3 regions of the Kitasatospora sp. NPDC038210 genome follow, and region 1 is predicted to be linked to each of the others. Evidence: riboswitches for the same ligand, from Rfam matches in the RefSeq annotation. Region 1 holds a riboswitch; each other region holds the start of a gene.

Region 1 (5,168 bases):
GTTGCCACAGGCCGTCAAAGGCCGTGGGGCCCCGAGGTCCGGTGTTCCCGGACCCCGGCGCCCCCGATCGCCCCGATCGGTGCTCGGTCAGGCGCGGCGCTTGGCCCCGACCTTGCGGGCGGCGAACACCAGGCCCGCACCGGCGGCCAGCACGGCGCCGCCGGCCAGGGCGAGCGGGGTGTTGTCCCCGCCACCGGTCTCGGCCAGCGCCGGGGCGGTGCCGGTCGCGCTGGGCGTGGCGGACGGGGTGGCCGCCGGGGTGGTCCCCGGCGCGGTCGGGGCCGGGGTGGTGGCCGACGGCGTGGCGCTCGGCGAGGCCGGGACCGACTTGGTCGGGGTCGGGGTGGTGGCCGACGGCGTGGCGCTCGGCGAGGCCGGGACCGACTTGGTCGGGGTCGGGACCGGGGTCGCCGGGACGGAGGGGGTGATGGTCGGGGTGCCGGTCGGCGTCGGGGTGGCGGACGGGCACAGCGGAACGTCCGCGACCTTCTTGTCCACGTGGGTGTCCGCCAGGGTGTAGCGCCAGGTGTCGCCCTTGCCCGAGTAGCTGACGGTCAGCTTGACGGTGGCGTTGGCGTCGATGCGGCCGTGGTGCTCCTCGGAGCCGCCGACCAGCCTCAGGGTGTAGTCGCCGGCGGCGTTGTAGCGGTTGCCGAGGACGAGCTCGACGTGGCCGGCGTCCGCCCGGCAGCCGACATCCAGCGAGGCGTCGCTCGGCTTCCAGGCGAAGGCGGTCCCGGTGCCCGCCAGTGCGAGGGCGGCGACCGCGCCCCCGGTGACCACGGCTGCCCGGCGTACGTGCTTCATCTGTGCTTCTCTCCTGTGGAGTTCGTGGAGCAGGGAACGCCTTGCGCGCTCCCGGGGGAGATCGGGGGAGCACGCGAGGCGGCGAGCCCGGACCGCCGCCGCCCGCCGTGGCGGCGGGTGACGGCGGTGCAACGCGGCCCCCGACCCCTGCACGGATGGCGTGCCGCGTTCGGTTCACCCCGTTCCCGGTGTCGCCGGCCGCCGCCCCCGGCCCGCGCAGGAGGACCGCGCGTCCGGGCAGCGCGAAGCCGGACGGGACGAAGCCGGGCAGCGCGGGCCGGTGAACCGGTCAGGAGTGGCGCAGGGCCTCGGTGAGCCGGTGGGCCGCCTCGACGACCGCCTGGGAGAGCTGGGCTCCGGGGTGCCGGGTGAGCCGCTCGATCGGGCCGGAGACCGACACCGCGGCCACCACCCGGTTGGAGGGGCCGCGGACGGGCGCGGACACGGACGCGACCCCGAGTTCGCGCTCGCCGATGGACTGCGCCCAGCCGCGCCGCCGGACCCCGCTCAGCGCGGTGGCGGTGAAGCGGGCGCCCTGCAGTCCGCGGTGCAGCCGCTCGGGCTCCTCCCAGGCGAGCAGGACCTGGGCGGCCGCACCGACCTTCATCGGGAGGGTGACCCCCACCGGTACGGTGTCGCGCAGGCCGGAGAGGCGCTCCGCGGCGGCCACGCAGATCCGGATCTCGCCCTGGCGGCGGTAGAGCTGGGCGCTCTCGCCGGTCACGTCGCGCAGGTGGGCGAGGACGGAGCCGGCCGCGGCCAGCAGCCGGTCCTCCCCGGCGGCCGCCGAGAGCTCGGTGAGCCGGGGCCCGAGGATGAACCGGCCCTGCATGTCCCGGGTGACCAGCCGGTGGTGTTCGAGTGCCACGGCGAGCCGGTGGGCGGTGGGCCGGGCCAGGCCGGTGGCGGTGACGAGTCCGGCCAGGGTGGCGGGACCTGCCTCCAGGGTGCCGAGGATCGAGGTGACCTTGTCGAGCACGCCGACGCCGCTCGTGTTGTCCATGGATGGGTACTCCGTCTCGAATCCCGTGAGCGGCGGGTGGGCTTCGCTCACGGGGGCTCCCGGACGGGGAGCCGGGGGGGTGGTCAGCGAGGACGGGCCGGAGAAGTCGGCCGATTGCCTGCGCCGGGCACGAGACGGGTACGCGGAAGGGCCGGGGCGGGAAACGCCCGGGCGAAGGACAGCACAGAGAGCACCGTGTCTCCTCATCTTTCCCGCGCCACAGTGGCGACAGGCCGGAGTTGGCACTGCCCCCGCACGGCACGGCGCGTACTTCGGACGCCGGGTCGAACGGGGAGTTGCCGGGGCTTCGTAGGGCCGGTCCCTCCACCCCTCTGGATGATTCGCGAGGAACGATACAAGATGCCCCGGGCCGCCCGCCAAGCCTCCCCCCTCCCTCGGACGCGATCGGGCCGGCCACGCGGTCGTGGCCGGCCCGGGGGGGCGTTCCTACGGGCCGTCGGCCCGTCGGGTGGTCAGCTCGCCTTCTTCGTGGTGCCGACGCACAGCGCCCAGATGACGAAGGCGTCGAGCGCGATCAGGACGATGGCCCAGACCGGGTAGTACGGCAGCCACAGGAAGTTGGCGATCATGCTCAGCCCGGCGACGGCGACACCGACGACCCGGGCCCAGGCTGCGCCGCTGAAGAGCGCGACACCCGCCAGCACCAGGACGACCCCGATGATGACGTGGATCCAGCCCCAGCCTTCGGTGTTCATCGAGTAGACGTAGTGCCGGGTGACGACGATCAGGCTGTCCTTGGTGATGGCGGCGATCCCCTGGAACACCGCCATGATGCCGCCGGCGATCATCATGACCCCGGCGAAGATGGTCCACCCGGTCGCGAAGGGACGGGGTTCGGGGGCGTGGGTGCTGGGGCCGGCCCCGGCAACACTGCTGGTCATGACATTGACTCCTTCGGTGGCAACCGCCTCGCGGGGAGCGGGAGACGGGAGGGGCGGGCAGCCGGGCGCAGGGGCCCGGCTGCTCGCATGACGACCGCCTGGAAGGGAACAGAAGTCCTACGTTCACGGTAGGGCCGGACTCCCGTCCTGTCGTGCGCGGACCGCGACGAGGTCACGGACCGTGACGCCGCGTCCGTGAGGTCGGCCACGACGTCGGCCACCAGGCCGGCCACGAGGTCGGCCACGAGGTCGGCCACGGGTTCACCCGCGGGCCCCGGCGCCGGCGGGCACGGGACGGTCGGTGTCGCCGTGCCAGGTGGGCCAGCCGAGCAGCCGGGGGCGTTCGGTGACCCACGCGCGGGTGTCCGCGCCGACCTCTGCGGTGATGAGGTCCTCCAGCCGGGCGCTGTACCGGGCGACGAGGTCGCGGTGGGCCGGATCGGCCGCGAGGTTGCGCACCTCGCCGGGGTCCTCCTCCCGGTCGTAGAGCACCACGTCGTTCTGCGCGTACAGCGTCTCGGGGCCGGTGGGGCGGTTGGGCCGGAGCGGGGAGAAGTAGCGCCCGAAGCTGTACCGCCGGTCGAGGTAGCCGCGCAGGAAACCGCGCTTGTCCCAGTCCGGGCGCAGCTCCCCCGACTGGATGCGCTGCTGGGCCCGCGGGTCGGCGAACTCGAACCAGAACCCGGCGTCCAGGGCGGTGATCGACTCGACGGCGGTGAGCACGCCCTCCCGGACCTCCCTGCCCTCCAGCACCGGTGCCAGGGAGTGACCGTGCAGGTCGGGGAAGCGGGAGGCGGTGGCCGCCCGGTCCAGGCCCGCGAACTCCAGCAGGGTGGGCGCGATGTCGACCGCGGAGGCGAGCGCGTCGGTGCGGCCGCCGCCGGGCGCGTCCGGGTGGCACAGCACGAACGGGACGTGGAAGTTCTCGTCGTAGAGCAGGTTGCCCTTCTGGCGCAGGCCGTGGGAGCCGGCCATCTCGCCGTGGTCGGAGGTGAACACGACCACCGTCCGGTCGGCCTGGCCGGAGGCCTCCAGCGCGTCGAGCACGACGTCGATGCTGCGGTCGACGTCCCGGATGGCGTTGAGGTAGAAGTTCAGGCCGTCGTACCAGTGCCGGTCGTCGGCCACCGGGCCGAACACCGTGTCGAGCATGCGGGCGAACTCCGCCACCGCCGGCGCCGCGCCGGACAGGTCGTCGTGCAGGCTGGCGGGCAGGTCGAAGTCCCAGCGGCGGCGGTAGAGCGGGACGTCGGCGGGGCCGCGCGCCAGCACGGCGTGCGCGAGGCCGAAGGGCAGCCGCACCCGGGGCTTCCCGCCGTAGTCGAAGCTCATGATGTCGTGCGGGTTGACGAAGTTGACGGCCATGAACCAGGGCTGGTCGTCCGCCACCGCCGGGGCGCGGTCGCGCAGCCACTTCACGGCCTGGCCGGCGATCACGGGGTCGATCTTGAGCCCGGCCCAGACGCCGCCGTCGATGTCTCCCCAGTCGTTGAACCCGCTGAACCCGTAGGGCTCCAGGGCGTCGGTGGTCGGTCCCGGGTTCTGCGGGGTGACGTAGGCGTTCGACAGGTGCCACTTGCCCTGGTAGGTGCAGTAGTAGCCGGCCTGGCGCAGCATCGTGCCGAGGGTGCCCAACGCCGGGTCCAGCGGGCGGATGTAGGGCATGTTGTCGTTGTCGTAGATCTCGGTCAGCGGCAGGTGCCGGCCGGTGTAGATCACGGACCGCGCGGAGCTGCACATGGCCGAGGCGGTGTAGTACCGGTCGAAGGTGGTGCCCCGCTCGGCGAGTCGTTCCCGGGCGGGGAGCGTGAAGCCCTGCGGGCGGGGGATCGCGGCCCGCTCCTCGTCGGTGACGATCAACAGGATGTTCGGACGACTGGTCATGGCCACCTGCGCTGTGTGCGGGGAACGGTCGGGGAGGTCCGCGTCGCGCGGACGGGGTCACTCGTCGGTACGGCTCCCGGCGCCGGCCTCGTCGGTACGGCTGTCGGCGCCGGCCCGTCCGGAGGCGGCGAGCAGCGCCAGGACGGCGAGCACCGCGAGGAGCACCAGGACGAGCAGCAGCACCGTCAGGACGGTCGGGTGGTTCCAGAGGGCGAACACCAGGGCCACGACCAGCACCGCCGCGAGGACGAGCCACCGGCGGTGGGCGTCGGTCCAGGTCCCGACCCGGCCGGTGTGCACGCCGTGCGCGTCGCTCCAGCCGGCGACGGAGTCGGCGACGTGGTCGGCACCGCCGCGGACGGCGCGCGGCATGCGGCCCGCACCGGAGAGGTAGGCGCCGAGCGCCACCACGACGCCCAGGACGATCGCGGTCCGCAGGCTGATCCGCAGGAAGTGCAGCAGCGTGTCGAAGACCGCGGCCGCCGCGGCCGGGGACTGTACGGCGGGGGGCAGGTGGTCCAGGTAGTAGTGGCGGGCGATCACCAGGGCGATCGCCACCAGCAGGCAGCCGA
Region 2 (5,168 bases), on a different contig from region 1:
GCCTCGCCCTCGACGTCCTCGGCGATGATGACGAGCGGCTTGCCGCTCTGCATGACCTTCTCCAGCAGCGGGAGCAGGTCCTTGACCGAGCCGATCTTGGAGTTGGCGATGAGGATGTACGGGTCCTCGAACGTCGCCTCCATGCGCTCCAGGTCGGTGGCGAAGTAGGCGGAGATGTAGCCCTTGTCGAAGCGCATGCCCTCGGTGAGCTCAAGCTCCAGGCCGAAGGTGTTGCTCTCCTCGACGGTGATGACGCCTTCCTTGCCGACCTTGTCCATGGCCTCGGCGATCAGCTCGCCGATCTGGGTGTCGGCGGCGGAGATGGAGGCGGTGGAGGCGATCTGCTCCTTGGTCTCCACGTCCTTGGCCTGGGCCAGCAGCTGGTCGGAGACGGCCGCGACGGCCTTCTCGATGCCGCGCTTCAGGGCCATCGGGTTGGCGCCGGCGGCGACGTTGCGCAGACCCTCGCGAACCAGGGCCTGGGCGAGCACGGTGGCGGTGGTGGTGCCGTCACCCGCGACGTCGTCCGTCTTCTTGGCGACCTCCTTGACGAGCTCCGCACCGATCTTCTCGTACGGGTCTTCGAGCTCGATCTCCTTGGCGATGGAGACACCGTCGTTGGTGATCGTGGGGGCGCCCCACTTCTTCTCCAGCACGACGTTGCGGCCCTTGGGGCCGAGCGTGACCTTCACTGCGTCGGCGAGCTGGTTCATGCCACGCTCAAGGCCGCGGCGAGCTTCCTCATCAAAGGCGATGATCTTGGCCATCAGAAGTGGTCCTCCGGGACACGGTCGACTGCTCGGACCAAGGGGTGCCCGCGACGGACGGCCCTGGTGTGCGGGGGTCTTTTCCCCTACCGCTCCCGGGGGCCTCACCGACCCGGTCCGCTGTCACTCTCACGCTGTGAGTGCTAACGCCAATGATTAGCACTCCGGGTGGTCGAGTGCAAGCCCAATCGCCAACCCGCGAGCCGCCGCTGGGACCACCCCCGGGGGCCGCCCGGGAACGGCGACGGGCCCGTACGACGCGTGTCGTACGGGCCCGTCGAGAAGCGAGCGGTCACCAGCCGTGGGCCGCGCCGAGCTCCTGGAGTCGGAAGGGGTCAGACCGCCGCGCGAACCATGTCCGCCTGCGGGCCCTTCTGTCCCTGGGAAATCTCGAACTCGACCCGCTGGCCCTCCTCAAGGGTGCGGTAGCCGTCCATCTGGATCGCGCTGTAGTGGACGAAGACGTCCGCACCACCGTCGACCGCGATAAAGCCGTAGCCCTTCTCCGCGTTGAACCACTTGACGGTGCCCTGAGCCATTCCGAACTCCCCTAGTGCTGTGCTGGCCCTTCACGCGCCCGCAGGTCGCGGGCCCGGGTTGGTTGACGGCCCGCCCGGGGAACCCCCCCTGGGCGCAGCCGTGCACGCCGCAACCGTCCGCACGGAACGCCCAACGGGCTCCGGTGAGCGGGTGATTGCGTCGACCGCCGCTGAATGTATCCGGACCGAAGCCCTCTGCAACAGGGTCAACCGCCGGTAATTCCGCCCCGGCAGCAAGGGACAGGACGGGCCGAACCGGAAAAATCTCGGCATTCCACGCGGGACATAGCGGACGAATTACCCAAATCCCCGCGGTAATTCTGACATCGGCCTGACATGTTTCACGGCCCGGTCCCATCGGCCGGGCCCAGCCCGGCGGAACGCCGCGAACGGCCGAGAGGGAACCCCTGTTCCCAACCGAGCGACACTCTACTCCGACTCGACCCGCAAATATTCCCGCCGGAATGCAACCGGCCGCCCGTACATACGGAGAGCGGAATTCCGTACGCACGGGCGGCCGAATGGCGCGCGGGACGGCTCAGCAGCCGCCGGCCACCGCCGGAATGATCGAGACGCCGGCGCCGTCCTCGATCTCGGTCGCCAGGCCCTCGGCGAAGCGCACGTCGTCGTCGTTCACGTAGACGTTGACGAAACGGCGCAGCTTGCCGGTGTCGTCCAGGATGCGGGCGGAGATGCCCGCGTGGTTCTTCTCCAGGTCGGCGATGACCTCGGCCAGGGTGGCGCCCTCGGCGGTCACCTCGGCGGCGCCGCCGGTGTAGGTGCGCAGGATGGTGGGGATGCGGACGTTGGCGCTCATGACTCTCCTTGCGGGGGTGCGGCCTTGCGGGGCAGCGGTCGGGGCGGGCACGGGGCCGGCGGCGTGGTTCAGGCGGACGCGAGGCCGGCAGCGCGGAACGCGTCCAGCGTCGGGCGGATGACGGCGCTCATCCCGGCGTCGGAGACGGCGTCCAGGGTCTTCAGGCCGTCGCCGGTGTTGATCGCGACGGTCTCCTTGGCCGGGTCCAGCTGCCCGGTCTCGACCAGCTTCTTCAGCACGCCGACGGTCACCCCGCCCGCGGTCTCGGCGAAGATGCCCTCGGTCCGCGCCAGCAGCCGGATCGCCGCCACGACCTCGGCGTCCGTGACGTCCTCCACCGCGCCGCCCGTGCGGCGGGCGATGTCCAGCACGTACGGGCCGTCGGCCGGGTTGCCGATCGCCAGCGACTTGGCGATGGTGTCCGGCTTGACCGGCTTGATCACGTCCCGGCCGGCCTTGAAGGCGGCCGACACCGGGGAGCAGCCCTCGGCCTGGGCGCCGAAGACCCGGTACGGCCGGTCCTCGACCAGGCCGAGCTTGATCAGCTCCTGCAGGCCCTTGTCGATCTTCGTCAGCTGGGAGCCCGAGGCGATCGGGATCACGATCTGCTCCGGCAGCCGCCACCCGAGCTGCTCGCAGATCTCGTACGCCAGCGTCTTGGAGCCCTCGCCGTAGTACGGCCGCAGGTTGACGTTGACGAAGCCCCAGCCCTCGCCGGCCGGGTCCCCGATCAGCTCCGAGCAGAAGCGGTTCACGTCGTCGTAGTTGCCCTCGATGCCGACCAGCTCGCCGCCGTACACCCCGGCCATGACGACCTTGCCCTGCTCCAGGTCGTGCGGGATGAACACGCAGGACCGGAAGCCGGCCCGGGCGGCCGCCGCGCCCACCGCACCGGCCAGGTTGCCGGTGGAGGAGCAGGACAGCGTCGTGTAGCCGAACGCCCGCGCCGCCTCGATGGCGCAGGCCACCACGCGGTCCTTGAACGAGTGCGTCGGGTTCCCGGAGTCGTCCTTGATGTGCAGCTGCGCGGTGAAACCGAGCTCGCGGCCCAGGTTGTCCGCCTTCACCAGCGGGGTCCAGCCCGGGTTCAGGTTGGGCTTGGAGGCGACGTCGGCCGGCACCGGCAGCAGCGGCGCGTACCGCCAGACCGAAGTCGGGCCGGCCTCGATCCGCTTGCGCAGCTCCTCGGCGCCCTCGCTGCCGAACTCGTAGGCGATCTCCAGCGGGCCGAAGCACTCCAGGCACGCGAAGCTGGGACCGAGCGGGAAGCGGGTTCCGCACTCCCGACAGGACAGGGCGGCGGCGGGGCCGAGGTCCACGGAAACAGGTGCGGCAGTGTCGATAGCCATGACGGCGAGGCCTCTCTCCTCATCTTCCCCGCAGCGCGGACGCGCCACAGGCCGGAATTGGCACCTGTCCCGCCGGGGCCTGTCGTCGACAGCCGCGCGAGAAGGTTGCCGGGACGTCAACGGGCCGTTCCCTCAGTCCCTCTGGATGAGCTTGTGAAATTGTGGTGGTGCTCGACGGCGACCCCGGCGTGCATGGGTCCTACCGCTGTACGAAGACTGTATCCGAAGGCGCCAATCCTGAACGGGACCGTCCGCCACGCGAGATGACCCGTCCCACCCGACCCGCCGAGGAGACCTCCGTGCCCGCCGAACCGACTCCCGAGCTCCTCCCGCAGGCGGCGTCCTGGCTGCGCCGCCGCTCCTGGAGCGCGGCCGACCGGCCGGTCGACACCCTCCTCGCGGCCAAGGAACGCACCGGCCGCACGATCAGCGTCGTCCTCCCCGCCCTGGACGAGGAGGCCACCGTCGGCGACATCGTCCGCACCGTCCGCCGCGAGCTGATGGAACGCCTCCCGCTGGTCGACGAACTGGTCGTGGTCGACTCCGGCTCCACCGACGGCACGGCCGAGGCCGCCGCCGAGGCCGGTGCCCGGGTGGAGCACCGCGACGCCATCCTGCCCCGGCTGCCCGCCGCCCCCGGCAAGGGCGAGGTGCTCTGGCGCTCGCTTCTGGTCACCCGCGGCGACATCGTCTGCTTCGTGGACGCCGACCTGCGCGAGTTCGACCCGGCCTTCGTCTCCGGCATCGTCGGGCCGCTGCTGACCGACGAGTCCATCCAGCTGGTCAAGGCCATGTACGACCGCCCCCTCGAAGTCGCACTGAGCGGCTCCGCCGCGGGGGACCGCGCCGCCGTCCTCCCGGCCGGCGGCGGCCGGGTCACCGAACTCGTCGCCCGCCCCCTCCTCAACCTGCACTGGCCGGAACTCGCCGGCTTCGTCCAGCCCCTCGGCGGCGAGTACGCGGCCCGCCGCTCACTGCTCGAACGGCTGCCCTTCCCCACCGGCTACGGCGTCGAACTCGGCCTGCTCGTCGACGCGTTGGAGCTGGTCGGCCTGGACGCCCTGGCCCAGGTGGACGTCGGCGTCCGGCACCACCGCCACCAGGACGGCCAGGCCCTCGGCCGGATGGCCGCCACCATCTACCGCACCGCGCTCGAACGCCTCGACCGCGCCCACCGGCTCAAGGCCTCCGCCGACCTGGTCCGCCCGGAGCTCACCCAGTTCGCCCGCGACCCGGAGACCCGCGCCTTCCTCGCCCACACCCACCCGGTGACCGCCCTGGAACGCCCCCCGATGCACACCGTCCCCGAATACGCCACCCACCGATGACGGGTTTGCCACGCCGGGCGCCCGGCAACATGCCAACCATGGGCGATCTCACGACCGAACGTTCGAGTGCGACCGGCACCGCCCCCGTCCTGGTGGCCTCCAACCGGGGACCGGTGTCGTTCAGCACCGCCGACGACGGCACGCTGACCCTGCGGCGCGGCGGCGGCGGCCTGGTCTCCGGCCTCTCCGCCATCGACGACCCGAACGCCGTCTGGGTCTGCGCGGCCCTCGGCGCCGCGGACCGCAGAGCCGCCGCGGAAGCCCCCGACGGCCGCCTCGACCTGGCCGGCCACGACGTCGGCGGGCAGGCCGTCCGGATGCTGGACATCGACCCCGAGACCTTCGCCCGCGCCTACAACGGCGTCGCC
Region 3 (5,168 bases), on a different contig from region 1:
GTGCGGAGAGCTTTTTCACGGAATAACCCCGGTGTCAGGATCTGGTCGACTGGTGGGTGCACCCGGCGGCCGGTCTGGCCGGCACGAGGCTGCCTGTCTAGGGCTGCGCGCGCGGTCGGTCGGTGGGAGCGTCGGCACCGGCAGAAGCGGCCCGTCGCCGGTGAGGGCGGGGGCCGCAGCCGGTGGCCAGCGACCTGATCAGCTGGTTACTTGATCAGGTAGATGGTCGCGAACAGGCCGATCCACACGACGTCGACGAAGTGCCAGTAGTACGACACGACGATCGCGGCGGTGGCCTGCTCGTGCGTGAAGCGCTTGGCTGCGTACGTCCGTCCCAGGACCAGCAGGAAGGCGATCAGACCACCCGTCACGTGCAGGCCGTGGAAGCCGGTGGTCAGGTAGAACACCGTGCCGTACGGGTCGGAGGACAGCGACAGACCATCCTTCTTGACCAGCTCGGTGTACTCGTAGACCTGGCCGCCGATGAAGACCGCGCCCATGACGAACGTGATGATGAACCACATGCGGAGCTTCTTCACGTCACCGCGCTCGGCGGCGAACACGCCGAGCTGGCAGGTGAGCGAGGAGAGCACCAGGACCGTGGTGTTGACCGAGGAGAACGCCACGTTGAGGGCGTGGGCCTTCTCGGTCCAGAACTCGGCTCCCTTGACGGAGCGGAGCGTGAAGTACATCGCGAAGAGGGCCGCGAAGAACATCAACTCGGAACTGAGCCAGACGATCGTTCCGACGCTGACCATGTTCGGCCGGTTGACCGATCCGTGCGCGTGCCCGGTTTCTACTGCTGTTGCTGTCGCCACGACGGACATTATGTCGGTCCCTTATTCCGTCTTCACGCCGGGGGGTGTCCCTCGGAGTGTCCGGTGCGTGCGGTATGCCCGCTTGGGGGCCGACGGGGTGGGTGTACGGGGGCTGAGCAGCGGCGTGTCCCTTTTCTGACGGTTCCTCGGCGCACTCTACGACCCCGTTGCCCGGCGCGTCGATGCACGGTCGGAGCAGCGGCCGGAGGTAGGGGAGCGGGCCGGGGGTCGGCCGTACGGGTGGACCGGGCGGGTCCGGGTGACGGGCAGTCCTCCAGGAGGGTGAGGCCGGGGCGCGGCGGCTTGAGGAGGAACGTGCGCGAGGGGCACTCGGCGGAGGGTGATCGGGAGTAGCATCCGGATCAGGCGAACGTGGTCCGGATCACACTTGAGGGAGCAGGGTCCATGGCGTACACGACCGATGAGACGCTCACCGTCCTCGTCTACAGCGACGACCGCAACACCCGCGAGCAGGTGCTGACGGCACTCGGCCGTCGGCCCGCCGAGGATCTTCCGGAGCTGTCCTACCTGGAGTGCGCGACCACCCCGGCGGTGCTCAAGGCGCTGGAGAAGGGCGGCGTGGACCTCTGCGTGCTGGACGGCGAGGCGGTCCCGGCCGGCGGGCTGGGGCTCGGGCGCCAGCTGAAGGACGAGATCTACGGCTGCCCGCCGGTGCTGGTGCTGATCGGCCGGCCGCAGGACTCCTGGCTCGCCGCCTGGAGCCGGGCCGACGCCGCGATCTCCCACCCGGTGGACCCGGTGGCGCTGGCCGAGGCGGTCGCCACCCTGCTGCGGACCCGACTGGCCAAGCGGGCGCCGGCCGCCCGCTGAGCGGCGGCGTCTCAGTACTAGAGAAGACGGGGCCCTGGGGGCCCCGCCGCTCGATAGGCTGGCTCCATCCGTACGGACGCCCCCCGGAGCGGGGGGACAGACGACAGCTGGAGTCAGCCATGGTGAACGCGAACCCTGCGAACGGCGGTAGCGACCCCGCGCAGGTGGTCCGCTCCTGGCCGGATCTCCTGACGGCCCTGTTGAAGGGGGAGGACCTCGACCGCTCGTCCACCGCGTGGGCGATGGACCGGATCATGAGCGGCGAGGCCTCCCCCGCCCAGGTGGCCGGCTTCATGATCGCGCTGCGGTCCAAGGGCGAGACGGTCGACGAGGTCACCGGTCTGGTGGACGCGATGTACGCGCACGCCGAGCCGCTGGACATCGCCGGCCCGGCGGTGGACATCGTCGGCACCGGCGGCGACCGGGCGAAGACCGTCAACATCTCCACGATGTCGGCGATCGTCGCGGCGGCGGCCGGCGCCAAGGTGGTCAAGCACGGCAACCGGGCCGCCTCCTCCTCCACCGGGTCCTCGGACGTGCTGGAGAAGCTCGGGGTGGCGCTGGACCTCTCCGCGCGGCGGGTCGCCGAGGTGGCCGAGGAGGTCGGGCTCACCTTCTGCTTCGCCGCGAAGTTCCACCCCTCGATGCGGCACGCCGCCACCGCGCGGCGCGACCTCGGGGTGCCGACCGCCTTCAACATCCTCGGCCCGCTGACCAACCCGGCCAAGGTCACCTCCCACGCCATCGGCTGCTTCGACACCCGGCTGTCCGGGCTGATCGCCGGGGTGCTCGCCCGGCGCGGCTCGACGGCGCTGGTCTTCCGCGGCGACGACGGGCTGGACGAACTGACCATCACCACCACCTCGCGGGTGTGGGTGGTGCGCGACGGGGTGGTCACCGAGACCTCCTTCGACCCGCGGGAGGTCGGCATCGAGCTGGTCGGCATCGAGTCGCTGCGCGGCGGGGACCCGGCGTACAACGCGGAGGTCGCGCGCCGTCTGCTGGCGGGGGAGCGCGGGCCGGTGCGGGACGCCGTCCTGCTGAACACGGCGGCGGCGCTGGTCGCGCTCGACCTGGGTGACGCGCCGCTGGCCGAGCAGCTCGCGGCGGGCATGGCACGGGCGGCGGAGGCCATCGACTCCGGCGTCGCACAGGAGCTGCTGCGGCGCTGGTCGGAGGCCACCAGCCGTAGCTGAAGCGGTGGTTGGGAGCCCGGGCCGGAAACTCCGGCGCGGGCTCCCCGGCTGTCCGGATGGTGGATGCCCGTTTGACCGCCCGCCGGACGCGACCCTAGAGTCGGCGCCAGGTCATGAGTGACAGCGTCAAGCCCCAGCTTGCTGTCCGGCAACCCTCCGTCCGTGGCGGGGTGCCCTGGGTGAGGACCGGGTCGCCACGGCAAGCCGTCCGTGCGACAAGCGCGGACACCCGACGAGTGGCACTCCCGGGGTCCCAGACCCCTGAAGGAGTGCATCCTCATGTCCTCTCTCGCCACCGAGACCACCGCCCCCCTCGCCGTGCTCGGCTCCGACGTCCAGGTCCCGCTCGCCAGCGGTGAGAAGGTCGGCTACGCGGCGCTCGACTACGCGGCCAGCGCGCCGGCACTGCAGCGGGTCTGGGACGACGTCGCCGCCTACGCGCCGTACTACGGCAGCGTGCACCGCGGCGCCGGGTACCTCTCGCAGCTGTCCACCGACCTCTTCGAGCAGAGCCGCCGCACCGTCGCCGAGTTCCTCGACCTGCGCGAGGGCGACCAGGTCGTCTTCACCCGGGCCACCACCGACTCGCTCAACCTGCTGGCCGCCGCCGTGCCGGCCGGCACCCGGGTGTTCGCCTTCGAGACCGAGCACCACGCCTCGCTGCTGCCCTGGGCGCACGCCGGACTGGACGTGACCTACCTGCGCGCGCCGCGCTCCCGGGCCGAGGCGGTGGCCGCCCTGGACGCCGCGCTCGCCGAGGCGCCCGAGGGCCCCAAGCTGCTCTGCGTCACCGGCGCGTCCAACGTGACCGGCGAGCTGTGGCCGGTCGCCGAGCTGACCGGGACGGCGCACCGGCACGGCGCCCGGGTGGTGCTGGACGCCGCCCAGCTGGCCCCGCACCACCGGGTCTCGGTGCGCGAGCTGGACGTCGACTGGATCGCCTTCTCCGGCCACAAGATCTACGCGCCGTTCGGCGCCGGGGTGCTGGCCGGCCGGGCGGACTGGCTGGACGAGGCCGAGCCGTACCTGGCCGGCGGCGGGGCGACCCGGACGGTGGCCCGGGAGACGGACGGCTCGGTGGCCGTGCAGTGGCAGACCGGCCCGGCCCGGCACGAGGCCGGCTCGCCGAACGTCATCGGCGCCTACGCGATCGCCTCGGCCTGCCGCGCCCTGGGCGAGGCCGGCTTCGACGCCCTGGAGGCCCGTGAGCGGCAGCTGGTCGACCGGCTGACCGCCGGGCTGGCGGAGGTCCCGCAGGTCAAGGTGCTGAACCTGTTCGGTGCCGGCTCGGCCCGGGTGGGCGTGCTGTCCTTCGTCGTCCGGGGCTGGAACAGCTCGCACTTCTCGGCCGCGTTGTCCGCCGAGTACGGCATCGGGGTGCGCGACGGCCTCTTCTGCGCCCACCCGCTGGTGCGCACCCTGCTGGACGACGAGGCCACCGCCGTCGAGTCCAGCTGCGGCGCTCCGGACCCCTCGCTGCCGGGCGAGCGCAGCCTGAACGCCATCCGGGTCAGCTTCGGCGCCGGGACCCCGGACGAGCACATCGACCGCTTCCTCACCGCCGTCCGCGAGCTGGTCACGGACGGCGCGGCGTGGAACTACCGCAACGAGGGCGGGCGTTGCGTCGCGGACACCCGCCGGGAGGGCTGAGCCCGGGCGCGTCGGGAGGGCTGAGCCCGGGCGCCCCGCTACTCGTCCAGGCCGAGGGCGAAGGCCGCCTCCAGGTCGTGCTGGGAGTAGGTGCGGAAGGCGATCTGGGTCTCGGTGTGGGCCACGCCGGGGACCTTGTTGAGCCGGCCCGGGATGACCTCGGCCAGGTCGTCGTGACGGCGCACCCGGACCATCGCCACCAGGTCGTATCCACCGGTCACCGAGTACACCTCGCTGACGCCCTCGATGGAAGCGATGGCCTCGGCGATCTCCGGGATGCGGTCGACACTGGTCTTGATCAGGACGATGGCGGTGATCACTGTTCGCGCTCCTTTGTGGGGTGCCGCCAGCGTATCGGGCGTCAGCCGGGCCGTCTCGGGGGGTGGCGGACCACCGTGCAGGTGTAGAGGAAGCCGGCCGAGAAACCGATCACGTGGACCAGGTAGGCCACCCCCGGGCCCGCCGAGTGCACCGACCACCACTGCAGCGCGAACCAGAGGCCGAGTACCAGCCAGGCCGGGAAGCGCAGCGGCAGGAAGAACAGCAGCGGGACGAGGGTGGTCACCCGGGCGCGCGGGTGGAAGCGCAGGTAGGCGCCCAGGACGGCGGAGATGGCGCCGGAGGCTCCGATGAGCACCCGCGTGCAGTCCGGCGAGTGCGCCTCGGCGAGCGC

What was found. Region 1 has a riboswitch for S-adenosylmethionine ahead of ACZ7KX_RS01665 (IclR family transcriptional regulator). Riboswitches for the same ligand answer to the same signal wherever they lie in the genome.
Region 2: another riboswitch for S-adenosylmethionine. It lies ahead of thrC (threonine synthase); the one in region 1 lies ahead of ACZ7KX_RS01665 (IclR family transcriptional regulator).
Region 3: another riboswitch for S-adenosylmethionine. It lies ahead of ACZ7KX_RS12325 (aminotransferase class V-fold PLP-dependent enzyme); the one in region 1 lies ahead of ACZ7KX_RS01665 (IclR family transcriptional regulator).

Annotation. Positions count from the first base shown of each region.
Region 1 is NZ_JBVJYK010000001.1:384,704-389,871, reverse strand. Features, by position in the region: gene ACZ7KX_RS01670 (LPXTG cell wall anchor domain-containing protein) at 88-807, opposite strand; gene ACZ7KX_RS01665 (IclR family transcriptional regulator) at 1,097-1,810, opposite strand; SAM riboswitch class I at 2,011-2,153, opposite strand; gene ACZ7KX_RS01660 (DUF7144 family membrane protein) at 2,284-2,712, opposite strand; gene ACZ7KX_RS01655 (sulfatase-like hydrolase/transferase) at 2,974-4,596, opposite strand; gene ACZ7KX_RS01650 (hypothetical protein) at 4,654-5,168, opposite strand, start outside.
Region 2 is NZ_JBVJYK010000019.1:72,825-77,992, reverse strand. Features, by position in the region: gene groL (chaperonin GroEL) at 1-767, opposite strand, end outside; gene ACZ7KX_RS31325 (cold-shock protein) at 1,103-1,306, opposite strand; gene ACZ7KX_RS31320 (MoaD/ThiS family protein) at 1,845-2,123, opposite strand; gene thrC (threonine synthase) at 2,192-3,472, opposite strand; SAM riboswitch class I at 3,489-3,624, opposite strand; gene ACZ7KX_RS31310 (glucosyl-3-phosphoglycerate synthase) at 3,772-4,800, shown strand; gene ACZ7KX_RS31305 (alpha,alpha-trehalose-phosphate synthase (UDP-forming)) at 4,839-5,168, shown strand, end outside.
Region 3 is NZ_JBVJYK010000005.1:144,063-149,230, forward strand. Features, by position in the region: gene qcrC (cytochrome bc1 complex diheme cytochrome c subunit) at 1-19, opposite strand, end outside; gene ctaE (aa3-type cytochrome oxidase subunit III) at 207-827, opposite strand; gene ACZ7KX_RS12315 (response regulator) at 1,224-1,649, shown strand; gene trpD (anthranilate phosphoribosyltransferase) at 1,769-2,845, shown strand; SAM riboswitch class IV at 2,955-3,073, shown strand; gene ACZ7KX_RS12325 (aminotransferase class V-fold PLP-dependent enzyme) at 3,125-4,495, shown strand; gene ACZ7KX_RS12330 (Lrp/AsnC family transcriptional regulator) at 4,534-4,815, opposite strand; gene ACZ7KX_RS12335 (rhomboid family intramembrane serine protease) at 4,857-5,168, opposite strand, start outside.